Regions from separate parts of the Exiguobacterium artemiae 7-3 genome, predicted to be linked through region 1. Evidence: riboswitches for the same ligand, from Rfam matches in the RefSeq annotation. Region 1 holds a riboswitch; each other region holds the start of a gene.

The links. A riboswitch is a leader RNA that binds a small molecule or an ion and turns the genes downstream of it on or off. The one in region 1 is predicted to bind thiamine pyrophosphate.
Region 2: it holds a riboswitch for thiamine pyrophosphate, as region 1 does, so the genes downstream of both, thiT (energy-coupled thiamine transporter ThiT) here and thiD (bifunctional hydroxymethylpyrimidine kinase/phosphomethylpyrimidine kinase) in region 1, are expected to answer to the same signal.
Region 3: it holds a riboswitch for thiamine pyrophosphate, as region 1 does, so the genes downstream of both, P402_RS0110500 (thiamine phosphate synthase) here and thiD (bifunctional hydroxymethylpyrimidine kinase/phosphomethylpyrimidine kinase) in region 1, are expected to answer to the same signal.

Annotation. Positions count from the first base shown of each region.
Region 1 is NZ_KK211190.1:2,475,513-2,477,838, forward strand. Features, by position in the region: gene thiM (hydroxyethylthiazole kinase) at 1-500, opposite strand, end outside; gene thiD (bifunctional hydroxymethylpyrimidine kinase/phosphomethylpyrimidine kinase) at 481-1,290, opposite strand; TPP riboswitch at 1,408-1,518, opposite strand; gene P402_RS0113870 (murein hydrolase activator EnvC family protein) at 1,579-2,326, opposite strand, start outside.
Region 2 is NZ_KK211190.1:1,137,719-1,140,044, forward strand. Features, by position in the region: gene rsgA (ribosome small subunit-dependent GTPase A) at 1-251, shown strand, start outside; gene rpe (ribulose-phosphate 3-epimerase) at 253-909, shown strand; TPP riboswitch at 933-1,039, shown strand; gene thiT (energy-coupled thiamine transporter ThiT) at 1,103-1,663, shown strand; gene P402_RS0106665 (thiamine diphosphokinase) at 1,663-2,271, shown strand.
Region 3 is NZ_KK211190.1:1,818,107-1,820,432, forward strand. Features, by position in the region: gene P402_RS0110495 (NAD(P)/FAD-dependent oxidoreductase) at 1-315, opposite strand, end outside; gene P402_RS0110500 (thiamine phosphate synthase) at 312-908, opposite strand; TPP riboswitch at 1,000-1,102, opposite strand; gene nagZ (beta-N-acetylhexosaminidase) at 1,162-2,326, opposite strand, start outside.

The sequences.
Region 1 (2,326 bases):
TCCGTCACAAAATCAATCGGTCCTGTTACGACGATGACTTGTTTCGTTTGGGATGCAAAATCATGGATACTTTGAAAATCCAGGGATTCTCCTTCAGCAGCGTCGACTCCTTTCGTTCGAGCGGTCTGTCCAAGTAATGTCTTGATTTCAGATGCATTTCCTTTGATGACCGTAAAGGTGATTTCCTCCATCAATTGCTTCATAAAATCCGTTCTTAATGCCGTCGCTCCTGCGCCAACCGGATCCAGAATGACCGGTTTACCCAATCGATTAGCCGTTTTCCCTGCTAAAATTTGGGCTTGGCGCATGTCTGGATTAATCGTCCCAGTATTAATCACGATAGCATCTGCATGCCCGACCATCTCTTCCACTTCCAACAGGTCATCTGCCATAACAGGAGATCCGCCAAGGGCAAGTGTCATATTGGCACAGTCATTGATCGTTACGGTATTCGTTAAATGATGAATCAACGGTTTTTTATCATGGATGCGTCGTAGCATGTGTATCCCTCCAAAGTTCATGAAAATGATGTGTCGGACCAATACCGTGTCCGAGCGCAAAACCGTGACGAATGGCTTCCGTCACATAACGTTTTGCATGACTGATGCTGTCTTCCAGTGAATGACCGAGGGCAAGATGAGCTGCGATAGCAGCAGATAGCGTACAGCCTGTTCCATGGGTATGACGGGTCTCTATCCGCTCTTGTTCAAAGACGACATATCGTCCGTCCGCATATAAAAGATCGGTGGCGTCGTGTCCCTCCAAATGTCCGCCCTTGAGCAAAATAGCTCTTGCTCGTTTTTCAGCCAGTTTTACCGTCGCTTGTTTCATATCATCAAGGGAGTGAACCGTTTGGCCAATCATCCGCTCGATTTCAGGAATATTAGGGGTTACAAGCGTCGAAAGCGGTAAAAGCTGTTCGAGCAATGCATGTTCTGCATTCGGTTGTAACAAGCCGTGACCACCTTTCGCGACCATGACGGGGTCGAGAACAACCGGAAGCTGATGTTTTTCCAGTTGTCTTGCAATCACTTGGATCGTGTCTTGATTGGAAACCATTCCGATCTTAATCGCATCGACACGGATATCTGAAAAGATGGATGTCAACTGTGCTTCCACGAGCTCTGGGGATACATCTTCGACCGCTTGAACACCTAACGTATTTTGTGCCGTAATCGCCGTGATGACACTCATTCCGTATACACCGAGTGCTGAAAACGTCTTTAAATCTGCCTGAATTCCCGCTCCGCCTCCAGAGTCGGATCCAGCAATCGTCAATACATGTTTCATTCCACTTCCTCACTTTCCTGTGAGCAAATAAGGAGAAAACGGACAACAAAAAGCGCCGTCCGCTGTAAAAAAGCAGACGACGCCATGAACAATCAGTTCTACTGATTGAAGTACTCATGTCTTCGATCTCAACTTTCCTACGCTGGTATTATCCAGTTCAGGTGACAGGGTCGAAAACAGAATGGTTTTCCTCTCAGCCGGACTCCTCCAGCTCCCCTAGTTGCTCGTAATTTAAATTCTTTTTCACTGTATCACAGCACTATCAAAAAAACGAGCCGAAGCTCGTTTTTAAAGATATCCAAGTGGATTGACCGTGTTGGCTGGTCCTGTCGCACTATATTGGTATCCACCGATATGCAGTTCAAAGTGTAGGTGCGGTCCTGTCGAATTTCCGGTACTGCCGAGAGTACCAAGTGTTTGACCTTGAGTTACCGTTTGACCTGCAGAAACTGATAACGAATTCATATGACCGTACACTGTTGTGTACACCTGACCGTCAAGGAAATGCGAAATCATGACGTGATTTCCATAAGGTCCGCCGCTCCCGGCCGTAATGACTGTTCCGGAAGCCGCTGCTCGAATCGGTGATCCGACGGGTCCACTGAAGTCGACACCATTATGGAAAGTATATCCGTTTGCCCCACTCGCCGGTCCAAACCCTTGTGAAACACCACCTGAAGCTGGACGAATGAACTTCGCTGATCCTGTCGGCACACTGCTGACAGGAGTCGGAAGAACCGTTGCTTCGCTTGATTCACGCGTTGATTTTGCCGCCTCTTTTGCCGCACGCTCAGCCGCTGCTTTTTCGGCAGCCGCTTTTTCTGCCGCTGCTTTCGCTGCAGCTTTTGCTGCCGCAATCGCTCTTTCTTGAGCCTCTAAAGTCGCTTGTAATTCTTTTGCATTCAACAGTTTCGTCGTGAACTTTGTTTTCCCTTTACGTAATTTTTTCAGGGTTGCACTCCGTTCTTTCATCTGTTGTTTTAACTGTTTCTTTTGGACAAGCAATGATTCTTTTTCTTGAACACGCTCTTCTTTT
Region 2 (2,326 bases), 1.3 Mb from region 1:
GATTGATTGCAGATACCCCGGGGTTCTCGAATCTCGATTTTCCGCATGAAATGGAACTCGAGGAATTACGTTGGTGTTTTCCTGAATTTGTTGCTTTACAGGACGAATGCAAGTACCGGGGCTGTCTGCACTTGAATGAGCCCGGTTGTGCCGTTAAACAAGCCGTCGAGACACATGAGATCATGGTCTCCCGGTATACGAATTATGGTATGTTTGTAGAGGAAATCAAGAATCGGACACGGAGGTATTAAGATGATTAAAATCGCACCATCAATCTTATCAGCAGATTTTGCAAATTTAGAACGGGATGTCAAAGCCGTTGAAGCGGCGGGAGCCGACTATATTCATTTTGATGTCATGGACGGTCAGTTTGTTCCGAACATTTCCTTTGGCCTCCCTGTCCTAAGCAGTTTACGTCAAAAAACAGACATGGTTCTCGACGTCCATCTCATGATTGATCGTCCGGAAAACTTTGTCGAAGCCTTCGTTGCAGCAGGTGCTGATATCGTAACCTTCCACGTGGAGGCGACGAATCATGTCCATCGTGTTCTGCAACAAATCAAAGCAGCCGGTGCGAAAGCGGGAGTAGTGCTCAATCCGCACACGCCACTTTCGACGATTGAACATGTACTCGAAGAAGTCGATATGGTCTTGCTGATGACGGTCAATCCGGGTTTTGGCGGTCAAGCGTTCATTCCGGGTGTGATGAACAAATTAAATCAACTGGCTGCAATGAAAGCAGAACAAAATCTATCCTTCGAGATCGAAATCGATGGTGGAGTCAATGCGGAAACAGCGAAATTATGTATCGAGAATGGGGCAAACGTTCTTGTTGCAGGTTCCGCTATCTACAATGCGCCGGATTATTCAGAAGCAATCACTAGTATTCGGAATGCTGCTCACGTATAATAGGAAAAGAATCAAAATTAAATGATGACCGCAAGGGGTGTCGCATCAAGCGGCTGAGAGAAGTGATTGGACTTTAACCCTTCGAACCTGTTCCGTTCAGACGGACGTAGGGATGTGGCGCACGCAGGCAGTACGGCGTTCGTCGTACTGCCTTTTTGCCGTCCTGCGATTTTATTTTTAGGAGGAAAAAAGAATGAAACGGCTACAAATGTTAATGGAAATTGCAATCTTTGCAAGTCTTGGTGTGGTATTCGATTTATTAATCCCATTTAAAATGCCGCAAGGTGGTTCAATTAGTTTGGCAATGTTGCCAATCTTCGTCATGGCCTTTCGTCATGGTGTCGTCGGTGGGGTCGTGACAGGCGCACTTGTCGGAACGATCCAACTGATGTTCGCTCCGCAAATTCTGACGGTCGTTCAGCCGTTACTCGATTATACGATTGCGTTTGGGGTCGTCGGATTGAGCGGATTATTCGCACGGCAAGTTAAAAAAGCAGCAGCAACCGGGAAAAATGGCCGTTTGATGGCAATTGTACTAGGTGCGACATTGCTTGGTGCGGGCTTACGTTATGTGTGTCACGTCATCAGTGGAATCGTGTTCTTCGCTGAGTATGCGGAAGGTCCAGTTGTCCCGTATTCGTTGATCTATAACGCGACGTATATGGTTCCATCGTATCTGTTATGTGGTATTGTCGCAGGACTCCTGTTTACGACAGCACCACGACTTCTTCGTTATTCAGCACGAGGTGTCTGATGCGGGTCGTGATTGTAGCGGCCGGTCCGGCGGAAGACATCCCGTCCCTAAAGCCGTTTATGGATGAGAAGACGGTTGTCATCGCTGTCGACGGAGGTGTCACCGTGTTGGCACAACAAGGTTTCGCTTTTGACTTGGCCATCGGTGACTTTGATTCGCTCGGATACAAACCGGAAGGAGCCATCATCCATCCGGCTGAAAAGGATGAGACCGATTTGGAACTGGCTTTACGGTACGTCAGTCAGCAGTATGAAGCAACGGAAGTGTTGGTATTCGGTGCGACCGGAGGACGACTCGATATGACGCTTCAAAACGTCTATCTGTTAAAACAATTTCCGGCAGTCCGCTTGATGACGAAGCGGGAAGAGGTCCGTTTCTTACAACAGGGGCAGTACACTCTCCAGGCGGACCAGTATCACTATTTGTCCTTCATCCCGCTCGTTCCGACACGTTTGACACTCCAGGAGGTCAAATATCCGCTGGTGAACCATGATGTGCCGGTCGGCGGATCCTTGACCGTCAGCAATGAATGGACAGATCAAGGGGCGGCGAACGTGACGGTGCATACCGGTGAAGTAATTGCTTTACGAAGTTTGTCAGACCGTTAAAAAACGTGATCGGCTTTAGGATATCCTAAAAGCCGATCACGTTTTTTGGTAGTTT
Region 3 (2,326 bases), 660 kb from region 1:
CCGTTCAAATTGGACGGTTTTATTCTTCTGTCGCAACTGAAATGGCAGTTCGAGATAGCCGCTCGTCAACCCGGTCTCGTCGAACAATTGACGGACAAGCTGCGGATAAAGCGCACGGCTCACTGCCGCTAACGCATGTAACGGTTCCGACAGTTCTTCGTCCGTCGCGAGCATTCCCGCTGCCGCCCGTGTCGCCCCCTGTCCGACTGTTGACTGTTCAAGCAAATGGACGCTTTGTCCACGCTGAAGGAGCTCATAACCGAGTGTCAAACCGATGATACCGGCGCCGACAATCAATACATCCGGTTGCTTCATCGTCCAATCACCGCCCGGAACCGTCCGGCTGCTTCAACCGGAGACGTTTGACCAAGAATGCCCGACAAGACGGCGCCACCTGAGCAGCCTGTCGCCATGACATCCTGTAGATTGTCCGGTTTAATTCCGCCGATTGCGATAACCGGAATCGATGTCCAGTCGACAACCTGTTTTAAGGCATCAAGTCCTCTTGGCGGTACACCGGGTTTCGATCCCGTCTCAAAAATATGGCCGTATAGGACGTAATCAGCACCCCCCTGTTCTGCCGCCAGTGCTTCCGTCAATGAATGGACCGATTGACCAATCACCAGTTCCGGGAAACGGCTCCGGACACGGTCGATCGGAATGCTGCGTGTTGTCAGCTGAACTCCGGTGCCGGTGACGACTGCCACGTCCAGCCGGTCATGGACAATTAATTGCTCAATTTTTACGCCTCGTCGCACGAGTGTTTCGATGCACGCGACCAGTTCCTTCGCCGACCATGACGGTTCCCGCAGATGAATCCGGTCGACGGTTGCAGCGAGTTCCGGCAACAAGCGTTCGAGCACGTCCGGACGTTGCTTGCCGGTTGTCAACAGATGTAACTGCGTCATTATTTCCCCCTTTCCACACGAAAAAGGACCACCCCATGAACTGATGGAGTGGTCCTACAAAAAAGGGCGACAGTCGTCGCATCCTCGGATGATTGATCGGAATCCACTTCCCTCCGCTAGTACGAACTAGATCAGGTTCAAAGGGTCCGGATACTTCCGTCTCAGTCTGCTGCGAGACTCCCCTAGTGTAGATATTAATTTGTGTGGTACGTCTGTAGTTTATCACGGATAGTCACGTGTATTCCACCCTTGATCAGCGTCGCATGTCTGATTCGACCGCTTTGACCTGCTTGATCAGCTGTTCATACTTGTCGACGCGTTTCGTTTGCGACAAGTCATACGTTTGTTTTAAGCGTAAGACCCGCCCGACTTTCTGATCGAGATCTGCTGCCGACAATTTTCCTTGTTTGATCCGCGCCATGATTCCCTTATGAACGGACGCGTATCCGCCGGGCGATGAGAACATCGCCATATCAGCACCATTTTCGAGGGCAAGACTTGCTGCCTGGGCAAGTCCGTACCGTTCCGTGATTGCTCCCATCACGAGATCATCCGTGATGATGACACCATCAAACTTCAGTTCATCCCGTAACAGACCGGTCATGACGGGTTTCGACAACGAGGACGGACGGTTTTGATCGAGTGCCGGGAACAGGATGTGCGCAACCATGACCATCTCGGCCCCGTTTTGAATCGCCCGTTTGAACGGTACCAGTTCCGTCTGTTCAAGTTCCGCTTTCGAAGCATCGACCCGTGGCAGACCAACATGCGAATCGATGGTCGTATCCCCGTGACCCGGGAAGTGTTTGACGACCGGGACAACATCTTCCGCCTTCATCCCCTGCATCAACGGAATACCAAGCCGGGCGACCTGTTCCGCATCTGCACTGAGTGCCCGGTCACCGATAATCGGGTTCGCCGGGTTACTGTTGACGTCAAGAACCGGGGCGAAATTCATGTTGAAGCCGTAAAAACGGGAAATCGAACCGAGCGTCTGCCCGACTTCCGTCATCAATCCGGGATCATTTTTATGACCAAATGACAGGCTCGGCGATAACTTGAGTTTGGCATCCGGCACCCGGCTGACACGTCCGCCTTCTTCATCAAAACCAAGAAACGCTTTTTCGTCCGCCGTTTGCGCTTCGCTAATCGCTGTCGTAAAGGTTTTCAGCTGATCGGTTGATGTGATATTGCCACCGAGCAACAGGACACCACCAAGCGTATGATCCTGCAATAATTGACGGTCCGTTTGTGTCAGGGCTGTTCCCGTTACGCCGATGTACAGCAACTGATCGACTTTTTCCGCCGTCGACATCTTCGAGATCGTCTCTTTCAGTTGTTTGTCCGCCCGTTCAGCGGCAGAAGGCCGGTCCGGTTGCGGCGGTTTTGTTTTCTTCGCCGGCTTCGGTTGCGGTTCG